DNA from 2 places in the [Clostridium] scindens ATCC 35704 genome. Region 2 is predicted to be linked to the other one. Evidence: riboswitches for the same ligand, from Rfam matches in the RefSeq annotation. Region 2 holds a riboswitch; the other holds the start of a gene.
What was found. Region 2 has a riboswitch for thiamine pyrophosphate ahead of thiM (hydroxyethylthiazole kinase). Riboswitches for the same ligand answer to the same signal wherever they lie in the genome.
Positions count from the first base shown of each region.

Region 1: another riboswitch for thiamine pyrophosphate. It lies ahead of thiS (sulfur carrier protein ThiS); the one in region 2 lies ahead of thiM (hydroxyethylthiazole kinase).

Region 1 is NZ_CP036170.1:2,635,423-2,642,679, forward strand. Features, by position in the region: gene HDCHBGLK_RS13630 (sulfite exporter TauE/SafE family protein) at 1-238, shown strand, start outside; gene HDCHBGLK_RS13635 ([Fe-Fe] hydrogenase large subunit C-terminal domain-containing protein) at 299-1,540, shown strand; gene HDCHBGLK_RS13640 (tRNA dihydrouridine synthase) at 1,604-2,524, shown strand; TPP riboswitch at 2,579-2,685, shown strand; gene thiS (sulfur carrier protein ThiS) at 2,902-3,099, shown strand; gene thiF (sulfur carrier protein ThiS adenylyltransferase ThiF) at 3,103-3,744, shown strand; gene HDCHBGLK_RS13655 (thiazole synthase) at 3,760-4,539, shown strand; gene thiH (2-iminoacetate synthase ThiH) at 4,549-5,766, shown strand; gene HDCHBGLK_RS13665 (thiamine phosphate synthase) at 5,795-6,385, shown strand; gene HDCHBGLK_RS13670 (helix-turn-helix domain-containing protein) at 6,471-7,025, shown strand; gene HDCHBGLK_RS13675 (prolyl-tRNA synthetase associated domain-containing protein) at 7,042-7,257, shown strand, end outside.
Region 2 is NZ_CP036170.1:2,071,798-2,079,054, forward strand. Features, by position in the region: gene HDCHBGLK_RS10680 (FAD-dependent oxidoreductase) at 1-643, shown strand, start outside; gene HDCHBGLK_RS10685 (DUF2975 domain-containing protein) at 893-1,384, shown strand; gene HDCHBGLK_RS10690 (helix-turn-helix domain-containing protein) at 1,402-1,611, shown strand; gene HDCHBGLK_RS10695 (DUF2089 domain-containing protein) at 1,792-2,157, shown strand; gene HDCHBGLK_RS10700 (SHOCT-like domain-containing protein) at 2,193-2,579, shown strand; gene HDCHBGLK_RS10705 (hypothetical protein) at 2,591-2,854, shown strand; gene HDCHBGLK_RS10710 (VanZ family protein) at 2,951-3,550, shown strand; gene HDCHBGLK_RS10715 (hypothetical protein) at 3,701-3,895, opposite strand; gene HDCHBGLK_RS10720 (IS91 family transposase) at 3,931-5,112, opposite strand; gene greA (transcription elongation factor GreA) at 5,474-5,977, shown strand; TPP riboswitch at 6,259-6,374, shown strand; gene thiM (hydroxyethylthiazole kinase) at 6,432-7,253, shown strand; gene thiE (thiamine phosphate synthase) at 7,240-7,257, shown strand, end outside.

The DNA of each region.
Region 1 (7,257 bases), 560 kb from region 2:
AGGGACCAGCGTGTTTATCATGACGTTTACGGCATTTACCGGAGCGGTGAGCCACTTTGCCATCGGCGGGGCGCCGGACTGGTGGTGTATGGCTTTCTGCATCCTGTCTACATTTTTATGGGCAAGGGTGGCCGCCAAGTTTGCGAATAAGACGAGCCCGATCATCTTGAACCGTGCGACAGGAGTCGTGCTGTCCGTTCTTGGCATTTCTATTATTGCAGTGAATTACCTGGCTTAAAAATGCCTCTTTTGGTCAATAATGTCAATAAAGACGTTTATTGAGGAAAGAGGAAGAATAATGAAGACATTTGAAGAATTATATAAGGATGTTCTTAGCCGGAAGATATCTCTTAAGGAGCCGCTTCCATCGGAATATAATCCGCTGCATCTGGACTGCCTGCTCCATCCAAAGAATTATGCCCCGGTCATACCTTCTGTCGAGTGCGAGGAATGTGCCTATGAGCGTGCCTGCCAGAGAAGCTGCATCTTTGATGCCATCGAAGAAGGAGAAGACGGAAAACTGCGGATCAATCCCTCGCTTTGCACAGGCTGCGGCGTGTGCATGGATGCCTGCAAAGAAGAAAAACTGACTGCCAGCAAGGATGTACTACCTGCCATGAAGGCAGTCCGGGAGGCCAAAGGACCGGCCTATATGATGGTAGCGCCTGCATTTCTGGGGCAGTTTGATGAGGCGGTAACGCCAGGGAAGCTGCGCAGCGCGTTCAAGGCCCTTGGATTTACAGGAATGGTAGAGGTGGCGCTCTTTGCGGATATCCTGACTTTGAAAGAAGCCTTAGAGTTTGACAGCCACGTGAAGGAGAAAGGGGATTATCAGCTGACCAGCTGCTGCTGTCCGGTGTGGATCTCCATGATCCGCAATATCTACCATGAACTGATGCCCCATGTCCCGGGAGCCGTATCGCCTATGGTGGCGTGCGGGCGTATGATTAAGAGGATGTATCCGGATGCGGTGACCGTATTTGCAGGGCCTTGCCTGGCGAAAAAGAAGGAGGCCCGGGAACCGGATATCGCTGACGCGGTGGATTATGTGCTGACATTCCAGGAAGTGAAGGACATCTTCGAAGCAGCTGATATTCATCCGGAAGAACTGGAAGATGACCAGAAGGAACACGCTTCCAAGGCCGGGCGGCTTTATGCAAGAACCGGCGGGGTCAGCCAGGCAGTGTCGGAGATGGTGGAACAGTTAAGACCCGACCGGAGCATAGCCGTTCATGCTGAGCAGGCCAATGGCACCAAGGAATGTATGGCAATGATCAAACGGATCCAGAATAAGGAGACGGATGCCAATTTCTTTGAAGGGATGGGCTGTATCGGAGGATGCGTAGGAGGCCCGAAAGCGATCCTTCACAAGGAAGAGGGAACAAAATTTGTAGATGAATACGGGCAGGAGGCGCCTTTTAAGACCCCGCTTGAGAATCCTTATGTACGGAAGGTCCTGAAGGAATTAGGGTTTGAGACGGTGGAGGATCTGGTGACAGACGATTCTCTTCTGACCAGGGATTTTTCGGCTGCCAGGTAGGTAAAATGTAAAAGTTGTGGTATGATATAGGGGCACGCATAAGAGAAAGGACAATGAAGGAAGATGAACCGATACTATCTCGCCCCGCTGGAGGGCATTACCACGCACATTTACAGGCGGGCGTATCACGCCTGCTTCCATCCTATGAATAAATATTTTACGCCGTTTCTGGTGCCCCACACAAAGCGGGGATTCAATACAAGGGAATTAAATGATATCCTGCCGGAGAATAATGAAGGGATGAGGCTGGTTCCTCAGATCCTGACCAATGATGCCAAAGGGTTCTTGCAGACCGTCAAGAAACTAGAAGATTATGGATACGAGGAAGTCAATCTAAACCTGGGCTGTCCTTCCAAGACGGTAGTATCCAAAAACAGGGGATCCGGATTCCTTGCCATGCCCGATGAACTGGACCGGTTTCTGGATGAAATCTACAGTGGGACTCAAGTCAGGATATCCATCAAGACCAGAATCGGGAAGCATAGCCCGGATGAGTTTGGAAGGCTGCTGGAAATCTACAACCAGTACCCGGTAGAAGAATTGATCATCCATCCCCGCCTGCAGCAGGACTTTTATAAGAATACGCCGAATTTGGAAGTATTTGCGGAAGCGGTGAGAGAAAGCAGGAATCCGCTCTGCTATAACGGAGACATATTTTCGGTGACGGATAGGGACAGGATAAAGGAGAGATTCCCGGAGGTAAAGACCTACATGATGGGACGAGGAATCCTTGTGAATCCCGGGCTGGCAGGGGAACTGGCAGGCGAAGAGCCGGCGGATTGGGACAGGATTCGAAGGTTCCATGACCAGATCTATGAAGATTACCAAAGGATCAGCATGGGAGATAAGAATGTGCTGTTTAAGATGAAGGAACTCTGGTGCTATCTGGGACATCATTTTCCGGGCTGTGAAAAGCAGCTTAAGAAGATTCGGAAGGCAGAGCGGCTGGACCGCTATGAAGCCGCGGTGGCGGAAATCCTGTAAGAGGCTGCCGCCGCATCTTGACAAATCGTGAAGGATACGGTATATTTAATAGCGTAAATTGAACAGGGGAGCCTATGGATAGGCTGAGAGGAAGTTGCGAACTTCGACCCATATACCTGATTTGGATAATGCCAACGTAGGGACGGATGTGAATTGTTTGCGGAAGGTGCCTTGGCATTTTCCGCTTTTTCGTATCATAGGAAGTTCCGCTTCTTTGTTCATTTGCAAAGAAAATGATATAGCAATACCAATGTGAGTGAATGAGAGTTCATGAAGGGGTGCACCACCGCGGGTGTATTTCTTTCATGAACTCTTTTTTGCCGCAATGGAGAGAGCGCTGTTGCAGCAAGACTTGAATTTTGGAAGGAGGGTGGATGATGGTAAAAGTGAACGGAACCGAAAGAGAATACAGGCCCGGCATGTCGGTCTTACAGCTGTTGGAAGAGATGGGGTATTCCATCACGCGTGTGGCGGTGGAAAAGAACGGGGAAATAGTCCCGAAGAACCGGCTGTCGGATACGTACCTTGAGGATGAGGACAGCCTGGAAGTCGTAAGTTTTGTAGGAGGGGGCTAGGAGATGGAGGAAAAGAGACTGACCAAAGAAGAGATCAGGAAGGCGCTGACTAAGCGTCACACGCAGACGGTCCAGGAAAGGCTGGAGCGTGCAAGAGTGGCGATTGCGGGTCTTGGAGGACTGGGGTCGAATGTGGCGTTTTCCCTTGCGAGAATCGGGGTTGGGCATATCCACCTGATTGATTTCGACCGGGTAGACATCACCAACCTGAATCGGCAGCAATACTTTATGCGCCATATCGGTATGTATAAGACGGATGCGCTGAAGGAGGAACTGGAACAGATCAATCCTTATCTGGAGATCATAACAGATCGCGTCAAAGTATCCCGGGAGAATCTTGCTTCCTTATTTGCCGAAGACAAGATTGTCTGCGAGGCCTTTGACGACCCGGAGGCGAAAGCCATGCTGGTTAATGGGATCCTGGAGCATTATCCGGGGAAACTTCTGGTGGCGGCTTCCGGGATGGCAGGATATGGGGCCAGCAATGAGATCCATACCAGAAAGGTGGGAAGCCGATTTTACCTGTGTGGGGACGAGACCTCGGAAGCAGGCGGGGATCGGGGGCTTATGGCTCCGCGGGTGGCCATCTGCGCGGCCCACGAGGCCAACCTGATCACGGAATATATTATCAATCAAGAAACTTAGTAGGAGGAGACAGACATGGAACATATAGCAAACGATGCATTTGTACTTGGAGGACATACATTTGAATCAAGGTTTATCTTAGGCTCCGGGAAGTATTCCCTGGAACTGATCCAGGCGGCAGTCGAAAAAGCGGGCGCGCAGATTATCACGCTGGCTCTTCGCCGCGCCAATGAAGGGGGGATGGCAAACATCCTGGACTATATCCCAAAGGGCGTGACGCTTCTGCCCAATACGTCGGGGGCAAGGAATGCCGAGGAGGCGGTGCGCATTGCCCGCCTGTCCAGAGAATTAGGCTGCGGCGACTTCGTGAAGGTGGAGGTGATCCATGATTCCAAATACCTTCTGCCGGATAACTATGAGACCATAAAGGCTACCGAGATTCTGGCAAAAGAAGGGTTCGTAGTAATGCCTTACATGTACCCGGACTTGAATGCCGCCAGGGACATGGCAAACGCAGGAGCTGCCTGCATTATGCCGCTTGGCGCGCCGATTGGCTCCAACAAGGGAATCTGCACGAAAGAATTCATTCAGATACTGATCGATGAGATCGACCTGCCCATCATCGTGGACGCCGGAATCGGCAGGCCTTCCCAGGCCTGCGAGGCGATGGAGATGGGGGCGGCTGCCGTGATGGCCAACACGGCGATTGCCACAGCTGGGGATATACCGGCTATGGCGGAAGCATTCAAGAAAGCAATTGAGGCCGGAAGGACGGCATATCTGTCAGGCATGGGAAGAGTTATGGACAAAGGCGCCAGCGCTTCTTCCCCATTGACAGGATTTTTGCAGGATTAGGAGGCAGTTATGAGTACAGACAATCATGTGAACGAAAGCATTTTAAACAGCGATATCAAGGAATGGCAGAAAAAGAACCGTATCGACCATATGGCCTATCTGCCGGGGATGGAAGTCCTGGAGTCAGAGGTGCAGGCGCAGGTGATCGAATCGATGAATGCCTATGATTATACGATATATACGGAAAAGGACATACGCCGGGCGTTGGAGCATGACAACCGTACGCCGGAGGATTTTGCGGCGCTTCTGTCCCCTGCGGCGCTGCCGCTTTTGGAGGAGATGGCGCAGCGTGCCAGAATCGAGACCAGGAAGCATTTTGGCAATGGCGTCTATATGTTCACGCCCATCTACATAGCCAATTACTGTGAGAACTTCTGTATATACTGCGGATTTAACTGCCACAACAAGATTAACCGGGCACAGTTGAACGAGGAAGAGATCGACAAGGAAATGCAGGAGATTGCCAAGACGGGCCTGCAGGAAATTCTCATTCTTACCGGCGAGAGCAGGAGCAAGTCTACCGTGGAATATATCGGCAAGGCCTGCCGGATTGCCCGTAAATATTTCAAGGTCATCGGGCTTGAAGTGTATCCGATGAATTCGGATGAATATGCCTATCTGCACGAATGCGGCGCGGACTATGTCACCGTGTTCCAGGAAACCTATAATTCGGAAAAGTACGAGACGCTTCATCTGGCCGGACATAAGCGGATATTCCCTTACCGCCTGAACGCCCAGGAAAGGGCCCTCAAAGGCGGCATGCGGGGCGTGGGATTTGCGGCTCTCTTAGGGCTGGATGACTTCCGCAAAGACGCATATGCCACAGGAATGCATGCCTACTTGCTGCAGCGGAAATATCCGCATGCGGAGATCGCATTCTCCTGTCCCCGCCTGCGTCCGATCATCAATAATGATAAGATTAACCCTATGGATGTGCACGAGCCCCAGCTCTTGCAGGTGGTGACGGCGTACCGCCTGTTCATGCCGTTTGCAAGCATTACCGTCTCCACCAGGGAATGTGCCCGCGTCAGGGACAACCTGGTAAATATTGCTGCTACGAAGATCTCCGCTGGCGTAAGCACCGGAATCGGGGAACATGTGGAAGATCTTGAGACGAAAGGGGACGACCAGTTCGAGATCTCCGACGGACGTTCTGTAGAAGAGGTGTATGAAGATCTGCTGCATCTGAATCTCCAGCCGGTGATGAATGACTATGTCTATGTGTAGGCCTGGGGTTGAGGAGGGACAGAAGGGTATGGGAATTCTCGGTAATAGCGAGGACTTTTATAGCCGTGTGATCGCCGTGACGAACCGGCATCTGTGTGCCGGGCCTTATCTGGAACAAATAGAAAGAATCTGCCGGAGACAGCCGGGGGCGGTTATCGTACGGGAAAAGGATATGGGGCCCGAAGATTATGAACTCCTGTATCGCCAGGTTCGGGAAATCTGCCAAACCTATGGCGTGCCGTGTATTGCCCATACCTACGCGAAGGCAGCGCTGCATGTAGGAAGCCGGGCGATTCACGTTCCTTTGCATTTACTTAAAGAAACTCCTAAGATCCGGGGACAGTTTGATATAATCGGAGTCTCCATCCATGGGAAGGAGGAGGCGCTTCTGGCGGAAAGATTGGGAGCCTCCTATCTTACTGCCGGACATATCTTTGCGACAGACTGCAAGAAAGGCGTGGCTCCAAGAGGCGTGGAATTCCTTGAGAATGTCTGCGAGGCAGTTTGCCTTCCCGTATATGCCATCGGGGGAATGAAAGGGGAAATAGGCTGCGTGGAGGAGATGATGGCCCATGGCGCCCGGGGAATCTGCGTGATGTCGGAATGCATGGGGTGGTAAAAGCGGGTTTGGACTTTACTTTTTTCTTTGTATGCAATATAATAGAAAAAAATTCCATATACAGGAATCTTAAGGAGGAGTCCTTTTGGAGAGATTAAATCAAATCATAGCCGAGAATCTGAAAGAGATACGGAAAGGAAAAGGATTGAGCCTGGAGCAGGCATCTGCTCTTACTTCTATCAGCAAGAGCATGCTCAGCCAGTTGGAGCGAGGGGAAGTAAATCCTACCATCTCTACCGTGTATAAACTTTCGCTGGGATTAAAAGTTCCAGTGACGGCATTTACACTAGATAAGCCCAAGCCGTTTTCCAAGACGGGCAAGTCCGAGGTCGTGCCGTTAAGCGGCGATGACGGAAGGTACAGGCTCTATCCCATCTTCAACTTCCGGGACGGACAGGACTTTGAGATATTCGATCTGGAATTTGACGAGGGAGGCATGATGCCAGGGAACCGGCAGATGAACGGAACCAGGGAATTCATTACTGTATATTCGGGACAGCTTACCTTAAGCTTCCAGGATCGGGAATATGTATTGGAAGCCGGGGAGGCAGCCTCCTATAACGCTTTCGACGATTATATCTATAAGAACACAGGAACCGGGATGGTGACTGCCAGCATAGTAGTCCATTACCCGAATTAGAAAGGAGCATTGCAGCATGGAGAATCAGAAGCAGCGCGTGTATGACGCATTGGACAAGTTGAAAATCAAGTATGAGGTGGTAGAGCACGAGCCGGTGCACACCATGGAAGACATGGACAGGCTTGGCCTGCCGGAAAAGGGAACCCTATGTAAGAATCTGTTCTTAAGAGATTCTAAGGGAAAGAGGCATTTCCTGGTGACTTGCGAGGAAAGCAAGAAGGTAGACTTAAAA
Region 2 (7,257 bases):
TGTGGCACTTGTAAGCGTAAGCCAGGATGGCAGGCAGGAAATACTGCGGGCAGACACAGTGCTCGTTGCCACCGGGCGTCGGCCGAATGTAGAAGGATTGAATCTTGATAAAGCAGGTGTGGATCTGACGGAGAGGGGAGCAGTCAAGACGGATGAAGGTCTGAGGACTACAGCTTCGCATATCTGGGCAATGGGGGATGTAGCCGGGGGCCTGCAGTTTACCTATATCTCTCTGGATGACTCTAGGATTGTGAAATCCCAGGTACTGGGAGCGGGAGAACGCACGACCCTAAATAGAGGAGAAGTTCCCTACAGCATCTTTGTAGATCCGCCGTTTTCCCGGGTAGGACTTACAGAAAAGCAGGCGCTGGAAGCAGGATATACGATAAAGAAATCGGTACTTCCCGCACAGGCAATTCCCAAGGCTCTGGTGATTGGACGCCTTGAGGGCCTCCTGAAAGCGATTATTGACGAGGAGTCAGGAAAGATTCTTGGCGCGCATTTATTCTGTGCAGAATCTCAGGAGATGATCAATATCATTAAGATGGCTATGGATGCGGATCTTCCCTATACAGTGCTGCGGGATTGCATCTTTACTCATCCGACGATGAGTGAGGCGTTAAATGATTTGTTCGCGTTATAATGTGAAAATACTTCATTTAAAGAAGTGTTAGAAATTTTCAGGAATCTTCCCGATGGAAGGTTCCTGTTTTGCTTTCCGCGAGAGTTTTGCGGTTCGGTCCGTAATCTGGCATGTATGTAAATAACTGCTTTCTTCATGTTAACTTAATTCAATAATAATTTAATGATAATCATTAAATTATTATTGAATTAAATTAGAATATATGGTATACTTCAGATTGGTTAAAAAGAAGAGGAAGGAGAGGATCACATGTCAGAGGAAGAGATTCAGATGGATTGCGAAAAGACAGAAAAAAAGGAATTTTCAAGAGGATTTCGAATATTGCTGTACTTTGCTATAGCAAATACGGGATTTGCAGGACTTAGTGCAATATATTATATACCTTGGGCGCTGAGAAATCATGGATGGGAGATGGATGGGATGACATATTTTTGCTGGAACTGCATGTTCTATGTGATTATGCTGTTCTGCTTTATTATTTTAGTGAAAATTGCCGTTTCCAAGAGACCATTTTCTGGCGCGCTGGTAACGCTTTTTTACGGAGTAGGCCTGCTGTTTATTACTGGATCCGCGATATTTCCTAGTTTGCCGGGGTATACGCAGCCGCATATGCTCTCGGGGGTTGAAGGAGGATTTTATATCGATATGATTCCGTTTATGGCGGGCCTGGTATTAGTCCTCTTCGGAAGAATTCTGCGGTATGGATTCGAGTATCAAAAAGAGATGGATTCTATTCTGTAGAAAGTGGGGGCTGTGACATGGCAATTATACTAAGGCTTGACCGGGTGATGGCGGACCGCAAGATGTCACTGAATGAATTATCAAAGGAAGTGGGAATATCCAATGTAAATCTTTCAAATCTAAAGACAGGAAAGGTAAAAGCAATTCGGTTTTCTACTTTGGAGTCTATCTGCGATGTGCTGGACTGCCAGCCGGGAGACATATTGGAGTATCGACGGGAAACTTAAAAATTAGGTGTAAGAATGTGCTTTGGCACATTCTTTTTTTAATAATATATTAAACTAATAATAAAAATTGGTTGAACGATGCATTAATAAAATTAAGATTTATATTAAAATAATTAATTATATGATTGACATTTTTAAGGATATGGATTATATTAGTCTTATTAGAAGGGAAGTGGATGTATGAGAAAAGTAATCAGCCAGTGTCCTGTGTGTGGAGGAGAACTGAAAGTAACCCGTTTAAAATGCGAGGAATGCGAAACGGTGATTGAGAATGACTTTGTGCTGAGCAAGTTCGACTACTTGTCTGGAGAGGAACTTTATTTTACAGAGACATTTATCCGGTGCAGGGGCAATATCAAGGAAGTTGAGAAAGAACTAAAGATATCTTACCCTACTGTTCGGGCGAAACTGGATGCCATAATCAAGAAACTGGGATATGAAGATGAGACAAGGCAGGACGAAGAGATGATGAAGCGCGAGGCTGTGCTTAAGGCGCTTGAACAAGGGGAGATTACGGTGGAAGAAGCAATCAGGCAATTGAAATAAGAAATGAAAATAATCAATGAAATAGGAGAAGAATTATGGATGAGAGACTCAGAATATTAAAAATGGTGGAAGATGGGACAATTACGGCAGAGCAGGCAGCCGAGCTTATGAAGGCAATGGGCGTGGAAGAAGAAAGCCAGGTTCCAGCGAAATCCAAAGCCGGCTATGATAAGAAGATGTTCCGAATCATCGTAGACAGTGTGGATGGCGATAAAGTAAATGTCCAGTTTCCGGTGGGCGCTATCAAGAAGATCCTTAAAGTGACAGGCAAGCTTCCCATTGCGGATAAAGATCTGCAGGGAGTGGATCTGGAGCAGATGATGGATGCCATCTCGGAATGCCTGGATGAAGAGATCGAAGGCGATTTTGTCAATGTCGATGCAGCGGACGGTACTACTGTAAGAGTATATGTAGGGATATAAAGGAGCTGTCTATGAGAGTAATCGTAAGATCCAAAGATGCGAATTTCAGAATGCCTGTGCCAATCGGGCTTGCTTCTGTTGTTGTAAAGTTGATTCCCAAGGCTGTATTTGATAAGATGGGCGAAGATGTGCCTAAGCCATATGACAGCCTTGTCTCAAAGGATATCATTTGCATGATCTTTGAAGAATGCATGGATGTGCTGAAAGAGAACAAAGGCTTGGAAATCATACATGTAGAAGCAGTAGATGGAACATTCGTTTCTATAACTCTATAAAAGCGTCGGATAAAAAATCAGAATTCCTTAATAAAATTCCATTCTTTATTTTAAGAATCCTTGGCTATAATTTTCTTAGATAAAGGAGGGTTGAGGATGCTGAATGTATTTACGCTTTATAGTCTGGCAAGCATGCTCCTTCCCTGCATGGTCTATCAGTTAATCTTGGTAGTCAAGGCGCGCAGGAACGGGCAGAGGTGCCAGGCTGTACATGTCATCTGGATATATATTTTCCTGATATATATATGGATGGTATTCCAGGTGACGGGGATCGGGCTTCTGGGGGATATATTAAGAACGGACACTGATCTCATTCTTGGGGGAGTGAATTTTGTTCCTTTTGATTCCATTGGGATTGGCTATATCTTAAACGTTGTTATGTGCATGCCTTTGGGATTTTTGCTTCCATTAATCTGGGAAGATTGTAGGAAATTGGGGAAAACGGTGATGATAGGAGCCGGATTCTCATTGCTGATTGAGATTACCCAGCTCTTTAATTATCGCGCTACAGATATTGACGATCTGACAGCCAACACGCTTGGAGTTTTATTGGGATATTTCATATGGAAGATATTTGTGCGGCTGTTCGGTATCCGACTGAAAGCAAGAGCCATAGGAAAGCAAGAGGCAATCATCTATATATTGCTGTCGGTGGCAGGCACTTTTTTACTGTATGATCCTTATTTGTTATTTTAGATACTAATATTTGTCTAAAGAAACTATCTTCTGACATTTAATGGCAGAAGATAGTTTCTTTTTTGCTTTATAGGAAAGTTCTCCTTTCGGAGAACTTGGGGACTAAAATAGCCCGCTCAAAAGCGGGCATAGTGAATCAGACGGTTTGGATTAAAAGATGTAAAAGCCCTCTTCACCAAAATCGTCATCATCAAGGTTATCAAATTCATGTAAGAAATAATCCATATCCAGAAGTTCGTCGTCACTCATGTCATGGACTTCTTTAGAAGTCATACCTTCTGGTGGATTTTTAATGTACTGTTCCCTTAGTTCCTTTGCGAGTTCTGCTTCTGTTATACGTTTCATAGTGTGGCCTCCGTTCTTAAGATATATTGAGTTTATCATGAGAAAAGAGGTTTTGGAAGATATGAAAACGAGGCAGGCGAACGACATCTATGTTTTTGCATAGCCTTTTCGTATAATTCATGCAAAGGAACAGGATTATGATTAAAATATAGTTCTAAAAATAGCATGGTTTTTCCACAGTTCGGACATTTTAAAGGATCGTAACCAAAAGAATGTAAGATTGAATCACGCCACCTATTGAGTGAAAGAAAAAAGTTATGTTTTTCTCTGGAAATGGCTTTTCGTAAAAAATTGTCAGAATTACGGTGACGAGCGTAAATACCATAATAGCGAATCATTTTAAAATGTTTTTCAGGGATGTGTTGTGTTAAGCGGTCAATGAATTCCAAAACAGGAACAGTTTCTGTAATAAGTTTATTGTCTTCATGACGGTTGTAATGGAAGGTGACAAAATCACCATCGTAAGAATCAATGCGAGAAGTAGCAATAACAGGTCTGCCAAGATAACGACCGATATATTTGATAACCTGAGAAGGATTACACTTGTTAGGCATGGCGCGAACATAAAAACCATTTTTATCTTTTGCATAGATAGCAGATTTTACTTTTTTGAAAGCTGGACCTATTTTTTGATGGAGTTCATTTAAAAGAGCAGTTTGGAACGCATCACGTAAAAAATGATAGTTAAAATGTTTGAAGTGTCGCCAGGAAAGAGTATTACCAACACCACCTTCAGAAACAAGGCAGTGAATGTGAGGATTCCATTTTAAATCTCTGCCAAAGGTATGAAGGACGCAAATAAATCCAGGAGTAAATAATTCAGATTTATTTTCTTTATGGAACATACGAGAAATCACGCTGTTGACTGCCGAAAAAAGGCAGTTAAGAAGAGAACGGTCTTTAAGAAAAAAAGGCCGCAAAGAATCATCAATGGTAAAAACACAATGCCGATGTTGTACATCAATAATCTTAAAAGACATAGCAGTAGTTCTGTCAATGGAATACATGTTACCACAAGTTGGACAGAAGCGAGAATGACAACGAAAAGCAGTAAATTTGAAATTACCACAATTGGGACAAATATACATGGCGCCACCATAAGATGGATCGCCACAATGAATCATTTTTTCTACATTCTCAACAATAGCATCACGAGGATGTTGAAGATAAATCATTTCTTCATAATGTTCGATAAAAATTTTTTGTAAGATATTCATAAGACCATTATGAAGCAAAATGAAGCAAAAAGAAACCCCTATCCCTCATGATTGAGGGGCAGGGGAGTTGAAGTGTCGAAGACACTATTTTTACTTCTTAATTAAATGTTTCTTTCACTCTGCATGGTATTCATCTTCCCAAAGACCTGGGGGCTTGATGGAGTATGGACAGCGCCGGCGTTACCCAGTGTTGTCTGGCACTGGCAGGACTCATCCTGCTAAAAATGCTGGACAAACGAATGCTTGGGAAGGTAAAATGAGCACGTAACAAAGTTGAAAAGTGTTACGTGTAAAATTGAAAAATGTTACGTGTCAAACCTACACAACTGGTGCGTAAAATTGATCGGGAGGAGGATATCGCATGGGAGAGCAGTTAACGCGAAGTGACGTCAAGAAGATAAAGGAAGAGATTGAATACCGGAAGCTGGTGGTCCGCAAGAGGGAACTGGAAGCGGTAAAAGAGGCTCGGGCACAGGGAGACTTAAGCGAGAACTTTGAATACAAGGCAGCGAAGCAGGATAAAAACCGCAACGAAAGCAGGATACGCTATCTGGAGCGGATGCTCAAGAACGCCAGAATCATCTCGGATGATTCCGGGGAAGATGAAGTAGGGATTAATAATACGGTAGAAGTATATTTCGAGGACGATGATGAGACAGAGACCTACCGTCTTGTCACCAGCGTGCGCGGCAATTCCCTACAGGGCCTGATCAGCATAGAATCCCCGCTGGGGAAGGCCATCAAAGGTCGAAAGGCGGGAGACCGCGTAAAGGTTAAGACCAATGGCGACAATGGATATTACGTGGTGGTCAAGAAGATAGAGAAGACTACGGATGATTCCAATGATACCCTAAGAAAATATTAATTGGAGAAGGGTGCCAAGGAAGACCCAAAACGCGATTCACCCGGAAATGCTGTACACCTCCGGCACAATCCTGTGCGTGGAAATTTATAGGCAGTTATTCAGTTAACTGGTAGAGATGCACAGCCAATTATGAGCATACATAAATTATCGTCTAAAAAATATTTAGTTGTATAATAAATTGGTTTGATCTAGTTGATTAACCATACAACAAATTGCGGAAGGTAAAATTGTGGAAAAAGGTTGCAAAGAAACTGGAAAGTAGTATAATTAACGTTGTATAAAACAGAACAACGGGGAGCTTGCAGATATGGAGCAGGCTGAGAGTAGGCTGATATTGCCTTGACCCATAAACCTGATTTGGATAATGCCAACGTAGGGACATAACGTATGTAATCAGACGGATATGCCGAAGGCGGCATATCCGTTTTTCATGCGCAAAAGGAGGAAATAGGAAATGCTGGGAAAGTGTTTAGACAATGTAAGAAAGACGATGCCGCTGGTACATAATATTACCAATTATGTGACGGTCAATGATGTCGCAAATGTGCTGCTTGCCTGCGGGGGAAGCCCGATCATGTCCGATGAGCCGGAGGATGTTCAGGATATTACTGCCATCTGCGGCGGATTGAATATTAATATCGGCACATTGAATAAAAGAACGATAGAAGGCATGTTCGTGGCTGGCCATAAGGCCAATGAATTGGGCCATGTGGTGCTTCTTGACCCTGTAGGGGCAGGCGCCAGCGCGCTTCGCACCAATACGGCTGTAAAACTGATGGAGGAACTTCATCTGGACGTCATCCGAGGCAATATCTCGGAAATCAAGACGCTGGCTCTTGGAAGCGGCACCACCAAAGGCGTGGATGCCGATGTGGCGGATGCAGTGACAGAGGAAAATCTGGACGAAGCCGTTGTGTTTGCCAAGGAGTTTGCGAAGACATCCGGATCCATCGCGGCAATTACGGGAGCCATCGATCTGGTCAGCGACGGACAGGAGTGTTATGTGATCCGCAATGGCCGTCCGGAGATGGGGAAGATTACCGGCACCGGCTGCCAGCTCTCGGGGCTGATGACTGCTTTTCTAGTGGCCAATCCCGACCAGAAGTTAAAGGCTGCGGCTGCCGCGGTCTGCGCAATGGGACTTGCAGGAGAGATCGGATGGAACTTAATGCAGGAAGGAGATGGCAATTCCGCGTACCGGAACCGGATCATCGACGCGATATACCATATGGATATGGAGACTTTGGATAAAGGAGCAAAATATGAAGTGCGATAAGAAA